2 regions of the Shewanella sp. VB17 genome follow, and region 1 is predicted to be linked to the other one. Evidence: predicted binding sites of a transcription regulator. Region 1 holds the regulator's gene; the other holds the start of a gene.
The links. The regulator LexA, encoded in region 1, represses DNA repair genes until DNA is damaged. The targets are predictions, from matches to a motif close to TACTGTATNNNNATACAGTA.

Region 1 (4,308 bases):
TGGCTCATGATGGTGATCCGCTTGATTGAGCTCAGGATCCACATTTTCTGGTGCTTCGTGCGTTAAACTCGTCATAGCGTTCCCCTATTGGCCGTGCTGATTAACATCAGCAGCCTGAACCGTATCACCAGTGTTGTTATCCCAGGCGTTACGTTCATAAGTAATTACAGCTGCAATCTCTTGCGCTGTTAATTGTTTTGCGAAAGCTTGCATCGCCGTGCCTGTTTTACCATTAATGACTATTTCTAAGTGATCAGTTAACGGGCCGGTGGTTATTTTACTGGCTTTCATTGCAGGGAAAACGCCGGGTAAACCCATGCCGTTGGGTTGGTGGCAAGCGGCGCAGCGTGCCATATATACTTGCTCTCCTTGTGCCATGAGTTCCTCGATGCTTAAGGTTTGGCTTAAAGCGGCTTGGGCTTCTTTTGCGGCAGAATTGGCTTGATTTTTCTGTTCTGCTAACCAGATATCAAAATCTGCTTCAGAAACGGCTTCGACAACAATGGGCATGAATCCATGATCTTTACCACATAATTCAGCACATTGACCGCGATAAGTACCAGGTATGTCAATTCGGGTCCAAGCTTCATTAATAAACCCAGGATTGGCGTCTTTTTTAACGGCAAAAGCGGGTACCCACCAAGAGTGGATAACATCTTCGGAGGTCATTAAAAAACGGACTTTTTTATTGATGGGGAGCACTAATGGCTTATCAACTTCGAGGAGATAATTTTCACCTTTTATTTCAGTCCCTTCAATTTGGGTTCTTGGTGTTGAAAGTAGGCTATAAAATTCGATATCTTGGTCGAAATAGCTGTAGTGCCATTTCCATTGAGAACCGGTGATTTTGATGGTCAGATCGGCATCAGAAGGATCTTCCATTGCGATCAAGGTTTGAGTGGCAGGAATAGCCATTAAAATAAGAATGATGAAAGGCACAACAGTCCAAGCTATCTCGACTTTGGTACTTTCGTGAAAGTTGGCTGCAACAGCACCTTTGGATTTTCTGTGATTAATAATGGAATAGATCATCACACCAAAAACCAGGGCTCCGATCACGCAACAAATATATAAAATGATCATGTGCAGGCTATAAACCTTACCACTGATCTCTGTGACACCTTTGGTCATATTTAAGGGCATTTGTGATGCCACAACGGATGACGTAAACAGCAACGCCAAAAAGCAATACAGCGTTTTTTTCACTAGACTTCTCCTCTGTCAAAAAATAAGACAAAGAAGAGCCACACAGTAAGTCTCTGCTCTATGTAAACTCTTCAGTTCCCAAAAAAGCAACGATGACTTCAAAGCATGTTAGTGGTTTTACTTTTTATCGTGAAAGTAAGCAGTTTTATTAAATCACTGCCAGAATTACCCACATTCATACCTACGACTGAATATATCAGTTCCGATTTCTGCTAGGTAATACAATGCAGTTATATCACTGTGGATTGATTGACTTTGCAGACGACTAAATCGTTTGGATATAACAAATTATCGTTGTTATGCGACTAATTTACTTGGTGTTGCAATATTGATCAAGATTACTTTTTCGTATTTTAAAAATAAGTGATGATCCGTCTTTTAAATTTTATTACGTATGTATTTTTTGCATTGTTAAATAGGCCATTTATTCAAAATAAAGCCCCTGTTAGGGGCTTGAGTCAATCTCTTGGTTAATCTGCTAATGAACAGAGCAGAACCCCCTTTGTGGTATGGCAGTATTTAGCGTGTTGTTACGGTTATTTGCATATAAACTGGCATTGGTGTCTTCTATTACAATGCCTAAGGCTCGGGCGCTTTTAGCAACAATTTGAAGGCGGCGATTATCACGGGAATCTAAAGATTGAGTCCAGCATAATACGGCACTTGATGTGCCACTTGTTAGTGCTTTTTCCATTGCCCATAGTGTTTCGACTTCATCTTTGGCGTGGACCAATAGGACTCGATTCATGTTAAGGCCAGCGTCAGTTAACATTTTTTTGTAATCTATGTTTGGTGGATTGATCAATACTATCCATTGTCCTTGTTGGCTTAGCGTCGCGAGTTGAGCGCTGACTTTTTTGAGTTCGTTACGCCCTTGTGTGTGGGTCGTTATTGTTGTGACTGTGCTCGTTTGTAATTGTCTTGAGTGATTATTCTCATGTTCCAACCATAACCCTGGATGCCTAGGGCTATTACCTATGAGTGTATTCATTGCCAGTCACCGTTGCGAATAACGCCGACAGCTAATCCTTCAATACTGAGGCTTTGATTAGCCAAGTTGATGACTATGGGTGTGTAATCTTCATTTTCTGCGTGAAGATAAACAGTGTTGCCCTTTTTCTCAAAGCGTTTAACGGTGACATCATCTTCGACGCGAGCCACAATTATCTGACCATTTCGGGCCTGATCTGCTTTGTGGACAGCTAAAAGATCACCTTCAAGGATACCAATATTTTTCATACTATCGCCACGTACTCTCAAGAGAAAGTCGGCACTGGGATGGAACATGTTTGGATCAACTTTATAGCGCTGTTCTACATGTTCTTGAGCTAAAATAGGCTCTCCTGCTGCGACTTGTCCTATTAAGGGTAAGCCAGACTCTTCAGGTTCTTCGAGTTGAGTTAAGCGGATACCACGAGATGTGCCTGGGATAATTTCAATACAGCCTTTTTTAGCCAAGGCTTTTAGGTGCTCTTCTGCGGCGTTAGCACTTTTAAAACCTAAACGTGTGGCGATTTCCGCACGAGTTGGTGGCATACCTGTGTCAACAATATTGCACTTAATTAGTTCAAGGATTTCAGCTTGTCGTGGTGTCAATGGTCTCATGGTAAATCCTGTCTTTCTATACAGTAACTGTCAGTATATACAGTATTTCATGCAGTGCAAGTATTAACCAGTGTTAATCGTTTTTCTCTTCTTTATCGTTTGTTTTGTTTAACCCTTAGTCGATGGTGATAGATGATATTTGTCATTGAGCTGAGCTAATTTGGTGGATGTATCTATATCTGATACTCTATGTAGCCATTAAATTAAAATACATTGTATAAGAATAATGTCCAAACAAGATTCCCTTTGGTTTAAATCATTACGCTGGCTTCAAAATAAGTTAGTGCAGACGATTGTTGTACCGCAAGAACCGTTCAAGGACCTTAATTTAGATCCCGAGAGGCCCCTTGTTTATGTGATGAAAACTGAGTCTCTCAGTGATATTGCCGCCCTGAGTGAAATAACAGAAGGATTAGGCTTACCGAGCCCTTACGATCCGCTGGAGGTCGGCGGGGAATTAAGTCCTAGGGTGGTTTGTTTAGAAGCTGCCAAACCACTTATGGGCCAACGGAAAAGTAACGAATTCTTTCTTAGTAGTTTTATGAATTTGTTAAAGGCCCATAAAAGAAGTCCAGATCTTGATGTTCAACTTGTGCCAGTCAGTCTTTATTGGGGCAGAACGCCAGGTAAAGAAGATGACACGATGAAAGCTGCTGTCTTGGAGCGTGAAAACCCCACTTGGTTGCGAAAGTGTTTGATGATTTTGTTCTTGGGTCGACATAACTTTGTGCAATTTTCTAACTCTGTTTCAATTCGTAATATGGCAGATGAACACGGTACTGACAAACGTATTGCGCAAAAATTAGCGCGTGTAGCACGAGTGCATTTTAGTCGACAGCGTAAAGTGATGACAGGACCTGTTTTACCCAAAAGACAAGCTCTTTTTCATGCATTAGTCAGTTCTGAAACGCTGCAGAAAGCCATTCAAGAAGAGGTGGTAAGTAAGAAAATTTCTGAAGTTGAGGCCAGAGCCAAAGCGATGGAATATTTAGATGAAATCGCGGCGGATTACTCAGATAGTCTTGTGCGTATCACCGAACGTTTTTTAACCTGGCTATGGAATAAGCTCTATAAAGGCATCAATATTAAAGGTGCAGAGCAGATCAGGCAGTTACACCATGATGGTCATGAGATTATTTATGTCCCTTGCCATCGAAGTCATATGGATTATCTACTGCTTTCTTATATTCTTTATTACCAAGGTATGGTGCCTCCGCATATTGCTGCCGGTATCAACCTTAATTTTTGGCCTGCTGGGCCCATGTTCCGTCGAGGTGGTGCTTTTTTTATTCGCCGAAGTTTTAAAGGAAATAAATTATACACTGCCGTTTTTCGTGAATATTTGGATCAATTATTTACTAAAGGCTATTCAGTTGAATATTTCACTGAAGGTGGCCGCTCGAGAACTGGACGCCTGTTAGCACCTAAAACAGGGATGCTCGCCATGACGCTAAATAGCGTGCTGCGGGGGATGAAACGTCCGGTGACACTTGTCCC
Region 2 (4,308 bases), 3.2 Mb from region 1:
TGCGGCGTACCAACAACACAAAAACTTTGCCAGGCGATTGAATCTAGCTTAAAGCATGGTGCTGCTGTAGAAGATGTCGAACCTGAAATACTTGAGTTACTTGACGAGTTAATTAAGGTAGAATCGGCAGCAAATCAAGTGATATCACAGTTATCAACGGATATAATAGATGACAACAAAACTAGGCTTCTTTAAACGTGTAAAAGCATTAGACCTTCAGCAGAAAAAAGTATTCGCCATCGCTTTATGCCAGCGCATGTTGCCAAATTATCAACTTTTTTCTGAAGTCTGTGAATTTGGCGATCCTCAGGTATTAGACACAGTGCTAAACCTATTATGGCAATCAAGCTATGATTCAAAATTAAAGTTGAATATCGACATTTACTTAGAAAGATTGGAGCTTATAACACCAGATCCGGCTAATTTTGATGTGTACGGCGTTTATCCTGCTATGGATGCAACCACGGCATTGATCGCGCTGTTAAGTGCAATACAAAGCAAAGTCGAAGAAGATATTGTCAATATAAGTAAACTATCATCAAGTACAGTAGCCAATTACATCGAAGCGATTTCAGAAGTAGAACTTGATGAAGAGGCATTCGATGACTACATTTTTAATCATGAAGTTATGCTGGATGAAAAAGCTCTACAAGAAAATTTATTAGAGCTCATTGAAGATAATCCTAAACTTAACGCTGAGTTTATTAAGTCATTACGTAAAGATATTATCGATGCAGGTATATCCAATATTGGGATTGGTACACAAGAAAACTAACTTTTATACCCAAAACCTCAAGATGCTGAATCCTGCATCTTGAAGTCACTTGAGTATAAGCACCATTTAATTATTTATGAATAAAAATAACGGTGGGAATTAAAAACACAGATTAATACTACTCAAATAACCCCCTAACACCAGATCGAAAACAACGCTGATAATCAAAGTGAAACACTGTGCCAATGAAATGACGAAGTAAATTTAAACACGGCCTCTTTATATCCGTAGACCCAAGATCGTAGTCCACATGACACCCGTTATGGTACTTTAGTTCGGTACACACCCTATTTGGAATTACTGCTCATGTCCCCCATCCTTACCCCATTATTTACTGTTATCTTCATGATGCTCTTGGGATCATTAGTGCAAAAAATAAAACGACTTCCAGCCAATACAGATCTCGTCTTGAACCAGTATGTTTATTACGTGGCATTTCCTTCCATCATGTTAATTGTATTGGCGAAAACTCCCATAAACGAAATATTACAATGGGGATTTATTGCTGGTTACAGTCTCGCCATGATGATCACTTATCTACTGGTGATATTAATATCCAACCTTACTAATAAGGGACGTGCTGACTTAGCTGCATTAAGGGCACTAAACACGACATTCGGTAACACCGCTTTTATTGGGATGCCTATGTTGACCATGTTATTTCCCAAGCAAAGCAGTGCCCTGACAGCCGCTGCAATTGCAAGCTTATTATCTGTTATTATCTTCGCTTTAGCCCTTGTCTCTATTGAGCTATACCAAAAAAAAGTGACTGGAGTGAAAAAGGAAGTCGAACAGTACTCACCGCTGTTCACTATTATTCTTTCCTTAATGCACAACCCTGTCGTTATCGGCAGTAGTATTGGTATACTCCTATCTGCCACCCAATTCGAGCTATTTGATCCGCTCTCTATTGCGCTAAAGCAAATAGGCATGACATCTACTCCTTGTGCCCTCTTCGCTATCGGCATGGTTCTGGCTAAAGTGAACACACATCAGGACACTCCCGATAACAAAAAATCTCTTTGCAACACAATTATCGAGCTAAGTTGGATAAATTTGGCTAAATTATTCATCCAGCCAGTACTAGCCTATGTTTTACTGTCGGCTTTCAACGTCAAGGGAGATTATTTCATAATGGGTGTGTTATTAGCTGCGCTTCCGACCGCTGCGAGTGTCTTCCTATTAGCAGACAGATACCAAATTAAGGTCGTAATGAGTGCGCAAGCCATAATGCTAGGCACTATACTAAGTATGTTAACCTTGCCTTTAATCGAGAATGTGCTCCATTAAAAAATAGTATCCACTGAACACTAGGACGGCCCTATATTTACCTGTCCAAGCAGAAAAACATCAAGCTTTATGGCACGATTTTTCACACAAAGCTTTACTGTATATAATAACAGTATATACTGTTTATAAACACAGTATAACAAAGTGAAGGGATCACAGCATGCTTTGCCAACTTAGCATTAATAATTTTGCTATCGTTCGATTTCTCGAACTTGACTTTAAACCTGGAATGACCAGCATCACAGGTGAAACAGGTGCTGGTAAATCTATCGCAATTGATGCCTTAGGCTTATGTTTAGGTAACCGTGCTGATGCAACAACGGTTAGACCTGGTGCATCAAAAGCTGAAGTCAGTACAAGGTTTTCATTAAACGATGTTCCCTTAGCAAAGCGTTGGCTTGAAGATAATGATCTTGAATTAGAGCAAGAGTGTATTCTTCGACGAACAATCAATAGTGATGGACGCTCAAGAGCTTATATCAATGGTAATCCAGTCCCTCTCAGTCAGCTTAAAAGCCTCGGACAACTGTTAATTGGAATACATGGGCAACACGCTCATCATGCTATGCTTAAAAATGAGCATCAACTCACTTTACTCGATAGCTACGCTAATCACAGACTGTTACTTGAGGCGGTGTCCTCTGGATATCAACGCTGTAAACTCATAGAGAAGGAGTTAAAATCTCTGCAGCAAACTCAACATCAACGTATTGCTCGCAAACAGTTATTACAATATCAAGTCGAAGAGCTCAATGAATTTGCACTCAATAAAGGCGAGTTTGAGGACATTGAAGCTGAACATAAAAAACTGGCTAATGGTACCGCACTGGTAGAAGCATGCAAAAAACAACTCAGCATATTACAAGACAATGAACAAGCCAATATTGAATCACTTATTAATACTGGGATCACTCAAGCTCAGGAACTTGAATCATACGATCCCCATCTCAAAAGCGTGGTCACTATGCTCAATGAGGCCCTTATTCGGATCCAAGAAAGCAGTAATGAAATAGAGTGCTATTTAGATAAACTTGAACTAAATCCTGAGTATTTTGAAAAGCTTGAATTAAGGCTTTCACAATTAATGCAGCTATCACGTAAACATCAAGTTCTCCCAACGACACTCTACGATCATCATCAAGAACTGCTTACAGAACTCAATTCATTAGATTCCGATGAAAGTGCTTTGCTCCAATTAGAAGAGCAAGTTAATGCCAGTAAACAGAATTACTTAGTTCATGCTAACAAACTCAGTCAAAGCCGGATCCGTTATGCGAAAGAACTAAATAAAAAAGTGACTCAATCGATACATGAACTCAGTATGCCAAAAGGTAAATTCTGTATCGCTGTAACATTTAACCCAGAATCAATGTCGCTTAATGGCTGTGATAACATAGAGTTTCAGGTATCAACGAATCCAGGTCAGCCAATGCAGGCCATCTCTAAAGTCGCATCTGGTGGTGAACTTTCACGTATAGGCTTAGGCATACAAGTGATTACAGCCAAAAAAGTATCGACACCGACACTCATTTTTGACGAAGTCGATGTTGGGGTTTCAGGACCCACAGCTGCAGTTGTTGGCCGCATGCTTCGCACCTTAGGTGATTCAACTCAAGTGTTTTGTGTCACTCATTTGCCGCAAGTCGCTGGTAACGGTCATCAACATATGTTCGTCAACAAGCACAGTAAAGCAGGGAAAACAGAGACCTCTATGGTCTCGTTAAATAAATCCCAGCGTATCGAGGAACTCGCAAGGCTACTCGGTGGCGATGTGATAACCAGCAATACTTTAGCCAATGCTAAAGAACTATTACAAAGTTAATTATTCTTAATAATGCCCTCTTAAACGGTATCTCAAAACCACTTAAACATGCAGGATTTAATATGTTGAAGTGGAATACTTAAACTGAGACTAAATAAATATTATTTTTAGATCTGTTAACCTGTTCTCAAGCTCAATATCACAACTTGCTGGCGATAAATCTACTTTTTCACATCGGTTTAGCTCTATTTCAAATTTTTTATTAATGATTGCTTTAGTCAATGCTTTACAATCTATAGGATTTATGCCCTTTTCTTTAAAACATAACGGCTGCTGAAATCCCTTATCTGCATCGTTGGAAATAAGATACGCCCAATCATCGCCCCATGAATCAAGACCCAGAATATGCTCGCCAGTATCGGTAAAAACCTTAATTTGAGGGCCCAACTTAATGCCATAATTAAGGTGGTTTGTGGCCATA

Region 2: the regulator LexA is predicted to act here: its motif matches at 2,161-2,180, upstream of recN (DNA repair protein RecN).

Annotation. Positions count from the first base shown of each region.
Region 1 is NZ_JABRVS010000001.1:771,841-776,148, forward strand. It holds gene ctaD (cytochrome c oxidase subunit I) at 1-75, opposite strand, end outside; partial or broken gene coxB (cytochrome c oxidase subunit II) at 94-1,206, opposite strand; gene HQQ94_RS03305 (cell division inhibitor SulA) at 1,685-2,197, opposite strand; gene lexA (transcriptional repressor LexA) at 2,194-2,811, opposite strand; gene plsB (glycerol-3-phosphate 1-O-acyltransferase PlsB) at 3,038-4,308, shown strand, end outside.
Region 2 is NZ_JABRVS010000001.1:3,943,818-3,948,125, forward strand. It holds gene barA (two-component sensor histidine kinase BarA) at 1-195, shown strand, start outside; gene HQQ94_RS17030 (YjaG family protein) at 170-775, shown strand; gene HQQ94_RS17035 (AEC family transporter) at 1,082-2,065, shown strand; gene recN (DNA repair protein RecN) at 2,226-3,887, shown strand; gene HQQ94_RS17045 (hypothetical protein) at 3,978-4,308, opposite strand, start outside.